3 regions of the Zongyangia acetica genome follow, and region 2 is predicted to be linked to each of the others. Evidence: predicted binding sites of a transcription regulator. Region 2 holds the regulator's gene; each other region holds the start of a gene.
What was found. The regulator LexA, encoded in region 2, represses DNA repair genes until DNA is damaged. The targets are predictions, from matches to a motif close to CNAACANNTGTTNG.

Region 1: a site for LexA is predicted at 2,022-2,035, ahead of recA (recombinase RecA). Genes of this name have one in related genera too.
Region 3: a site for LexA is predicted at 2,167-2,180, ahead of WGC32_RS05670 (DNA polymerase Y family protein). Genes of this name have one in related genera too.

Annotation. Positions count from the first base shown of each region.
Region 1 is NZ_JBBEWN010000001.1:321,539-324,816, forward strand. Features, by position in the region: gene rimO (30S ribosomal protein S12 methylthiotransferase RimO) at 1-139, opposite strand, end outside; gene WGC32_RS01475 (RecX family transcriptional regulator) at 204-821, opposite strand; gene recA (recombinase RecA) at 858-1,988, opposite strand; gene prmC (peptide chain release factor N(5)-glutamine methyltransferase) at 2,116-2,976, opposite strand; gene WGC32_RS01490 (DUF1385 domain-containing protein) at 2,998-3,278, opposite strand, start outside.
Region 2 is NZ_JBBEWN010000002.1:292,051-295,328, reverse strand. Features, by position in the region: tRNA gene WGC32_RS03235 (tRNA-Lys) at 434-509, shown strand; tRNA gene WGC32_RS03230 (tRNA-Glu) at 513-587, shown strand; rRNA gene rrf (5S ribosomal RNA) at 689-805, shown strand; gene lexA (transcriptional repressor LexA) at 948-1,556, shown strand; gene WGC32_RS03215 (exodeoxyribonuclease III) at 1,590-2,345, opposite strand; gene WGC32_RS03210 (biotin--[acetyl-CoA-carboxylase] ligase) at 2,416-3,189, opposite strand; gene WGC32_RS03205 (metallophosphoesterase family protein) at 3,207-3,278, opposite strand, start outside.
Region 3 is NZ_JBBEWN010000005.1:2,912-6,189, forward strand. Features, by position in the region: gene WGC32_RS05665 (pyridoxamine kinase) at 1-828, shown strand, start outside; gene WGC32_RS05670 (DNA polymerase Y family protein) at 917-2,152, opposite strand; gene WGC32_RS05675 (VOC family protein) at 2,353-2,760, shown strand; gene WGC32_RS05680 (S1C family serine protease) at 2,908-3,278, opposite strand, start outside.

The DNA of each region.
Region 1 (3,278 bases), on a different contig from region 2:
TAATAATGGCGTCGCACTGTTCCGGATCTCCGCAGATTTCAAAGCCGCCCTGATCGATCAGCGCCAGCATCATCTCAGCGTCCACCTGGTTTTTGGTGCATCCCAGGGAAACCATTCCTATTTTTTGTTTTTCCTTCATATTCACCTTGCCTTCCCGGCCTGTACCGGACGGCACAAAACCAATCTTTTTTCTTGAGGATATTTTAATCCTCTTCCTCCTCTTCCAGGGCATTCAGAGCCCGGCGGATTTCCTCATAAGCATATCCGCGCCGGAGCAGGGCCGCTGTTACCCGTTCCCTTCCCCTGGGTTCCAATAGCTTTCGGCGGTATTTTGTCTCGATGAGGGATTGCAGACGATCCTGGGTATCCTCTTTTTCACAGTTTTGCAGCACCTGGTCAATGATGTCTCCATCGATGCCACGCATCCGCAGCTCCTGCCGCACCCGTTTTTCCCCGTAGTCCTTGCGTTCGATCAAATCCCGGGCTCGCAGCTCAGCGTATGCCGCGTCATCTAGAAGGCCAGCCGCGGTAAGACGGTCAAGGATCTCTTCCACCGTCTGCTCGTCGTAGTTTTTCAGAAGCTTGTCGGACAGCTCCTTCCGGGAATGGGCGCGAAAAGAAAGGAGATAGAGGGCACGCTCATGGGCCCGGCGGCTATCCCCCCTCCGACGGATCTCATCCAGATCCTCCCGAGAGACCTGTTTTCCCGCTTTCAGCCCCATCTGAGCAATGATCTCAATGTCTGCCGTCAGAGCGTATTCCCCTTCTACAAAGATATTGTATTTACTTCCCTTAAAGGGTTCAATGGCTGTAATCAGCATCCACGCTCATCCATTTCTATGTAATGGGGGATCACCTTATTCGTCATCCACCTCAATGTCAATATCCGGCATTTTCTTCTTGGCCGCTGGTGCCGCAGGGGCAGGGGCTGCTGCCGGCTCTTCCTTGGCCGGAGCTGGAGCCGCCGCCTCTGTTTTCTTTCCCTTGCGGGCTGGCGCGCCCAACTTATCCGCATTGGCCCGGACTTCCTTTTCTACCGCATCGGCAAAATCAGGATGCTCCCGCAGATAGTTTTTCACATTATCCCGTCCCTGGCCCAAGCGCTCGCCCTGGTAGCTGAACCAGGCTCCACTTTTGTTGATGATGTCCAGGCGCACTGCCAGATCCAGGAGCTCTCCCTCATGGGAAATACCCTGGCCATACATAATATCAAATTCTGCCTCCTTAAAGGGAGGCGCTACTTTATTTTTTACCACCTTGCAGCGGGTCCGGTTGCCGATGACCTCGGAGCCTACCTTGAGCTGCTCAACCCGGCGCACTTCCATCCGCACCGAGGAGTAAAACTTCAGGGCACGGCCACCGGGAGTAACCTCCGGATTACCATAGACCACGCCGACCTTTTCACGCAATTGGTTGATAAAGATGGCCACGCAGTTGGATTTGGAGATGACACCGGTCAGTTTCCGCAGGGCCTGGGACATCAGCCTTGCCTGAAGTCCCACATGGGAGTCGCCCATCTCCCCCTCGATTTCAGCTCTGGGTACCATTGCGGCAACCGAGTCCAACACGATGACGTCAATGGCCCCGGAGCGCACCAGCGCCTCGGTGATTTCCAGCGCCTGCTCTCCGGTATCCGGCTGAGAAACCAGCAGGGAGTCAATGTCTACTCCCAATGCACTTGCATAAACAGGATCTAGGGCATGCTCCACGTCGATAAACGCCGCGATGCCGCCTTCCTTCTGGGCCTGGGCCACCACATGGAGGGCCACTGTGGTTTTACCGGAACTTTCCGGGCCGTAAATCTCCACGATTCTGCCCCGAGGAACACCTCCGATACCCAATGCCACATCCAGGGAGATGGAGCCGGTGGAAATGGCCTCTACATTCAAGTGACTGTTCTGTCCCAGACGCATGACAGCGCCCTTGCCGAATTGCTTTTCGATCTGGCCCAGTGCGGTGTCCAGCGCTTTCTGTTTATCAAGTGCCATATTCTACCTCCAAAATGATCCACATCTCATGTTCGAGCATATGTTCCCGTATCTAATTTATTATAACCTGTTTTCATAAGGAGTGCAACAAGTTTCTCCTCATATTTTCACTTTTGGCCGCTCAAACTCAGCGGTTGCTCCTCCCCCATACGGCCCGGTCATTGCCTCCGTAATCCTTCGCGCAGCCCACCTGCATAAAACCCTCCTGACGGAGAATCTCCATGACCTGTGCTGCCTGCTTCCATCCGATTTCAAAGAGCAGATATCCCCCAGGCCGGATACGTCCTTTCCACAATCGGCTGATTCTTTTATAGAAGAAAAGCCCCTCTTCCTCTGCTCTCAGCGCCATCTTTGGCTCAAACTGCACCTCTTTTTGCAGCGCTTCCATCTCCTCCGGACGGATATAGGGCGGATTTGATACAATAAGATCAAATTTCCCATCTACACATCCAGTGTCCAAGGCGTCTCCCTGCACCGCCGCCAGGTTGACAGCCTGGTTTCTCTCCCGGTTGCGCTCAAGATAGGAAAACGCCTTCTCAGAAAGCTCCACCGCCGTCACCCGGCTGTCCGGCCGCTCATGGGCCAGGGCGATGGCAATACAGCCACTGCCGCTGCAAAGATCCAGGATGCGCGGGGCCTCTTTTCCCTTCAGCAGCGCCAGGGCTTGCTCCACCACTGTTTCGGTATCAGGCCGGGGGATCAGTACCCCCTCCCCCACCCAAAAGGGAAGGCCAAAAAATTCCCACTCTCCCAGAAGATACTGGAGGGGATAACCCTCCATTCTGCGGGAAACCATCGCCTCCAGTCGGGTCATCTTTTCCCGGTTCTCTTCCAGATTTTCATCTATTTCCCTCTCTGGACTAAGCAATTGCGTTCTGGAAAGGGAAAACACCTTTTCAAAAAGCAAAGCAACCTCAAACGCAGGGGAGGATACCCCTGCGTTTTCCAGTTGCTTTTTTATCTGATTTGCATATGCCTTCAAATTCAAATATTTTCCGCCTTTCCGGATTTACCAGCGGTCGTCTTCACTTTCGTCCTTGGGCAGAACCGGCAGGAAAGAAGCCAAAGCTACCTCCACCTGGGATGCATCCGGCTCAGCAGTTGTCAGCCGCTGCAGCCACAAGCCAGGCGCGGAAATAATCCGGGTAAGTATATTGTCGTGGCGGCCGGCAAATTTAATAATCTCATAGGCAATGCCTACCACCAGGGGCAGGCAGGCAATTTTCAGCACCACCCGCAGAACCAGGCTGTCCCAGGTCACCACCGAAGAAACCAAAATGGAGAGGATCA
Region 2 (3,278 bases):
GCGCCATTAGCTCAGTTGGTATGGCCAGACGCTCAGCGAAAGCGAGCCGGAAGGTGAAGCTTGAGTGTTAGCGGTCGGCTAGTCCAACTGGAAAGTGTGTTTGGCGAAAATATGCGCCATTAGCTCAGTTGGTAGAGCAGCTGACTCTTAATCAGCGGGTCCCGGGTTCGAGGAACAGTGGCCGCTCCTAAAGATCGCTGGCTGTTCCACTCCGCTAAAAGCCTGCCCCCGGCAGCCTTTTTAAACGCTTCGTACTGATGACGCACCAAAAAGAGAAATCCTGAGCCGAAAGGCAAAGCATAATGGCTAATGACTAATATGCGCCATTAGCTCAGTTGGTATGGCCAGACGCTCAGCGAAAGCGAGCCGGAAGGTGAAGCTTGAGTGTTAGCGGTCGGCTAGTCCAACTGGAAAGTGTGTTTGGCGAAAATATGCGCCATTAGCTCAGTTGGTAGAGCAGCTGACTCTTAATCAGCGGGTCCCGGGTTCGAGTCCCTGATGGCGCACCAGATGGCCCGTTGGTCAAGCGGTTAAGACTCCGGCCTCTCACGCCGGCAACGCGGGTTCGATTCCCGCACGGGTCACCATTGACTACCTCTGAGATTCATTTCTCGTTCCTATATACAAGATTGAACCATCCCTTCGGATGCTTCATATATATGGTTAGGATGACTTCCCGTTGTCCTTTGCCGGTGCCTATAGCGATGAGGTCCCACCTGTTCCCATCCCGAACACAGTAGTTAAGCTCATCTGTGCCGAAAATACTTGGCGGGTGACTGCCTGGGAAAATAGGTCGGTGCCGGCTTCTTAAAAACCACAGTATGGAAACATGCTGTGGTTTTTCTTTATCCTGTGTTTTTGACAAATTTCGAATTATCCATTGCCAATGAACGTTTGTTTGTGGTATGATAGAAAAAAGGAATTGCGTAGAGGTGAGAAAGATGCGTATGAAGATAGATTTTGAACAGGAGATTCTGCGGTATCTCAGAGAACACAGCGGAGACGACATTCCCCCGACAGTGCGTGAAATTGCAGCTGGAGTGGGAATTCGATCCACCTCTACGGTACATAAGTACTTGGGCATTCTGGAGGAAAAAGGATATATTTCAAAAAAGAACGGTCTTAACAGGACGGTGAAGCTGAAAGATCCGTCTGCGCAGGTTCCCCCTGAAAACAAAATTCCCATTGTGGGCTTGGTCACCGCAGGGAATCCCATTTTGGCTTATGAAGAAATACTGGGCTATATTCCCAGCGGCAGAAAAAATGTGCAGGATTTATATGCGCTGCGGGTCAAAGGGGAGAGCATGATCAACGCCGGCATCTTAAACGGGGATTATGTCATCGTCCGCAGAACCCAAACAGCGGAGAACGGGGACATAGTGATCGCCCTCATCGATGAGGAGGCCACGGTTAAACGGTTCTATAAGGAGGATGGACATTACCGCCTCCAACCGGAAAATGATACCATGGAGCCGATTTATACTGACCACGTCCAGATATTAGGCCGGGTGATTTCCTCTGTCCGGTTTTATGAAGCACACAGTGCGGCCGAATAAATAAAATAGCCTTCCATGATGGAAGGCTATTTTTTATGCAAAGATTTCTAAGCCCACAGGACAGTGATCGCTTCCCATAATGTCAGAATAGATCAGGCTGTCCCTCATTTCCGGTACAAGACGGTTGGAGACGAGAAAATAGTCAATCCGCCACCCAGCGTTGTTGTCCCGGGCGTGGAACATATAGGACCACCAGGAATAGGCCCCAGTTTTATCCGGATAAAAGTGACGGAAGGAATCGGTAAAACCGTTTTCTAAAAGCTCGGTCATTTTCTGCCGTTCCTCCATGGTGAAACCGGCGTTGCCCACATTGGTTTTATAGTTTTTTAGATCGATTTCCTCATGGGCCACATTCATGTCCCCGCAGATGATGACCGGTTTTTGCTGATCCAAACCGGTGACATAGTCCCGGAAAGCGTCTTCCCACGCCACCCGGTAGTCCAGACGGGTCAGTCCCCGCTGGGCGTTGGGCGTATAGACATTGACCAGGATAAAACGGTCAAATTCCGCCGTGATAATCCGCCCCTCCTTGTCGTGCTCGGGGATCCCCAGCCCATAAGACACATGAAGGGGATGTTCCTTGCAGAACACCGCCGTCCCAGAATAGCCTTTTTTCTCGGCGCTGTTCCAATATTGCTCATAGCCGGGCAACTCCACCTGAGCCTGGCCCTGCTGCATCTTTGTCTCCTGCAGACAGAAAATATCCGCCTGAGCCAGGTTAAAGAAGTCCATGAAGCCTTTGCCCAGGCAGGCCCGCAGACCGTTGACATTCCAAGAAATCAATTTCATTTTATTTATCCTTTCCTAACAAACGCTGTTACAGAGGGTCATCTAAATGTGAGATATCAGATAGGGACTTTTACACATATCCATACATTCCCCGGACAGAGGCTTCCCCAGCGGCGATTTTGACCAGATCCCCGCCGATGCGGCAGATCAGGTTTCCATCCTCCGCCACGTCCAGCGCCTCCCCCTCCCGGGTCTCCCCTCCATAGGTGACCCGGACCTGGCGGCCTAAGGTCACACATTGGCGGCGGTACTCTTCCCACAGGGAGGCAAAACCCTTCTCAGCAAAGGATTGATAGAGCGGCTCCAGTGCATTCAGAATTGCCGCCGCTGCCTTATCCGGAGACAGGCTGACGCCGGTGGCAAGGCGCACCGAAGTGGCGTAGGGCAGTTCCCGCTGGTGAAAATAGTCCTCATTCTGAATGAGATTGACGCCGATGCCGCAGACAGCAAAAGCCCCCGACCCCATCAGCCTGGATTCACAGAGGATGCCGCAGACTTTTTTGCCCTGGGCTACCACATCGTTGGTCCATTTGATGCCAAAGTCGCCGCCGGTCATCTCCCGCAGCCCCTGCGCCACCGCCATGCCGCAGACCAAGGGCAGGGCAGACAGCCGCTGTACATCAAAATCCCAAAGCAGCAGGCTCATGGCCAGGGCATCCCGGTCGGTGGCAGCCCAGCGCCGTCCCAGCCGTCCCTTGCCTGCCGTCTGGCAGCCGGCGAGAACCAGGGTACCATGGGGGAGGGAAGCGCCCTCCCTTTTGAGATACTCGTTGGTGGAATCCACCTCATCCAGATAAATGCAGTGGCGTCCTAGGTCGTTTGTTGTCAGGTTTTCCAGTTTCATTTTGTCCCCTTTTTATACTATAAGTATATAATATTGGTGACTATACCGTTTGATACAATGTCAATAATGGCATAAGTGGGCCTTCCATC
Region 3 (3,278 bases), on a different contig from region 2:
GGATTTGGAAGGGCGTCTCTCTGTTCGATCATCCCCACCCTATCCACAATGGGCGTACAGGTCTGTCCCCTGCCCACAGCGATCCTCTCCAATCATACCGGCGGCTTCGACCACTACAGCTTTGTGGATCTCACCGATTCTATGGAGGAATATATCGATCACTGGAAGCGGCTGGGACTTCATTTCGATTGTGTCTACTCCGGATTTCTGGGCTCCACCCGGCAGATCCATATTGTGGCCGATTTCATAGACTATTTTGGTACTCCGGATAATTTGGTGGTGGTAGATCCTGTCATGGGGGATAATGGCTCACTTTACAGCTCCATGACCGAAGAGATCATCCCTCAGATGAAAGGGCTGATTGCCAAGGCGGATATCATTACCCCTAACTTCACCGAAGCCGCCTTTTTATTGGGAGAATCCTGCAAAGACAGGATCAGCGATGAAGAAATCAAGCAGTGGTTGCTCCGTCTCAGCGAGATGGGGCCGGATGTTGTCATCATCACCAGTGCTCCGGAGGAACAGTCTTCCGGCAACACCAATGTAGTGGCCTATGACAGAAGAAATCACGCCTTTTGGAAGGTGGGATGCCGGTACATTCCCGCCTCCTATCCCGGCACTGGAGATACCTTCGCCAGTGTTGTTATCGGGAGCCTCCTGCAGGGAGACAGTCTGCCCGTCGCCATTGACCGGGCTGTTCAGTTTATCTCCCAGTGCATCAAAGCGAGCTATGGTTTTGATTATCCCAAACGCAACGGTGTTCTTCTGGAAAAGGAGCTAGGTATTCTAAAGATGCCGGTGCTCATCAGCGGGTATGAGATGCTGTAATCATCCATTCCACAATACAAATCTAAAAAGGGACAGGGAGTGCCTTCAGGCACTCCCTGTCCCTTTTATCCTGTATAGGTTTTCGTCTTTACATTATATTTCCCGGAAGTGTCCTGATCTTCCTGTCAAAATCGGCAATTTTGGTCCTTCCCAAGAGGGTGGCCCGCATCACTGATTTTTTCCCATATTTCTCCCGCACATGATCGATGCTTTTTTCCAGCCTTTCGATCTTTTCCTGTGCGTAAGGGTCCTGTCCCAAACAAGTTTGCCCGCAAAATATGTCATCCGTTAGCTTACAAGCCCGGACGCCCACGGCACGGATGTCCCGGTTCCAGCTGTAATGTTCCTCAATGAGCCGGGTGGCCGTCTTGGAAAATTCCGCCACTGTACGCTCTGGTGTAAAGAAGTGGCCGCTGTATTCCCATACCTGTAAACTAGTATCCTTTACATGGGCCGTTACCACAGAGGCCTTGCACTGATGCCTGCGCAACTCTCTGCATACCTCTTCACTAAGGGCCAATACTACCTTTTTTACTTCCTCCATATTTTCCAGATTGGCGGTGCAGGTAGTACTGCGTCCGATGCTTTTAATCGGCGGTTCATATCCTACAGGAGTGACAGGGCTTCGGTCCTCCCCCCTGGCGTATAGCCAAAGCAGCTCCCCATTTTTTCCCAAAAGTCGTTTCATATAACTGCAATCCGCCGCTGCTATATCCCCGATACAGGAAATCCCCACACTCTGTAGACGTTTGTCCGTATGATGGCCCACTCCCAGCAGATCGGCGGCCGGAAGGCCCCATATTTTTTGGCGGAAGTCCTCCCGGGAGATGACGGTAACCGCATCCGGCTTTTTTAAGTCACTTCCCAATTTGGCAAAAATTTTATTGAAGCTGACCCCCACCGAAATGCACAGTCCCGTTTCTTTCTTTACCGTATCTTTGATCTGATAAGCGATTTCCTCCCCGCCTCCAAAAAGCCGCTGGCTTCCTGTCACATCTAGCCAGCATTCGTCAATGCCAAAAGGCTGCACCAAATCGGTATAACGGCTGTAGATTTCCTGTACCATTTTGGAATAGCGCAGGTATTCCCTGGGATGGGGCGGTACAATCACCAATTCCGGACATTTGCGGCGGGCTTGCCATACCGGTTCTCCGGTGCGGATGTCAAACTGCTTGGCCAGTTCGTTTTTTGCTAACACAATACCATGGCGCTCGTCCTCCCTGCCGCAGACCGCCATAGGAATCTGCTTTAAAGATTCATTTTGTACGCATTCTACCGAGGCATAGAAATTGTTTAGATCACAGTGAAGAATGACCCGTTCCATAAGATCACCTCGAAAAAACATTCGTTTTCTTTATTATATATCTGAACGCATGTTCTTGTAAAGTCCCTTTCCTAAAAAATAAAATCTATTTCTAACAATAGATTCTTTAAAGCCTTCCGATGTCATATATCGGGAGGCCTTTTTTCATCAGAGCCAAAACAACTTTTTACTACATACTAAATTAATAACATGTCAATGACCTGGAAAAATCCTTAGATTTTTATTGCAACAAATTGGGAATGCGAAAAGCATTTAATTTTAAAAATGACGATGGTTCAATCTGGATTCAATACCTTGAGGCCGCCCACGAGCAGTTTATCGAGTTATTCCCATCCAAGAATATTTCGCAACAACCCGGCCAGAGTTTTTTCCATATTTCTCTTCAAGTGGATGATCTGGATGCGGTACTGGCTGAACTGAAAACCCGCGGTGTGCTGTGCTATAACGGTCCAGAAGGCGCTCTTGCCAAAGATAAGCCACTTGATACCGCTTTTGTCGCCTGTTGTAACTCAAAATGCGCTTGGCTCCAGGATCCCGATGGAAACTTTATTGAATTTATGGAACTAACCGATAGGAGTGTTCACCGTCATTTTAAGGACAACGATTAAAAAACTCTTCCTTTAAGGGTTTTCCCCAGATATTAAATTTTATCACCTACAGTAAAGGCCGTTGGCTATAGCCAACGGCCTTTACTGTTATTTACACCTTATAAATAATATTTTCACATAGTAACTTCTTCTATTTTTAAGACTGTTTTAATTGCTCTGAGAAGAAAGTGAGGGTTGCGCTTCAAATGTCAACGATAGCTGAAGTATTTGATTATTTCGAATAATTTCGACTTTTACAGTATCGCCTGCACTGTGATGCTTCTTAACAGCAGAGAGCTCTTGCATTGAGGTTATATTTGTCCCATCCATTTTGACAATCGCATCACCACTTTGTAATCCTGCTGTTTCAGCTGCACTACCTTTATCGACCGAATATACATATACCCCTCCATGCAGCCCATTTTGCTGAGCAAAGGCTTGCGGAAGGGTTGCTGCTGTGATGCCAATGCATGCCTTATTGGTCACACTTTTATTAGTCATAAGATCCTTGGCAACCGAAAAGGCATCATTGATGGGAA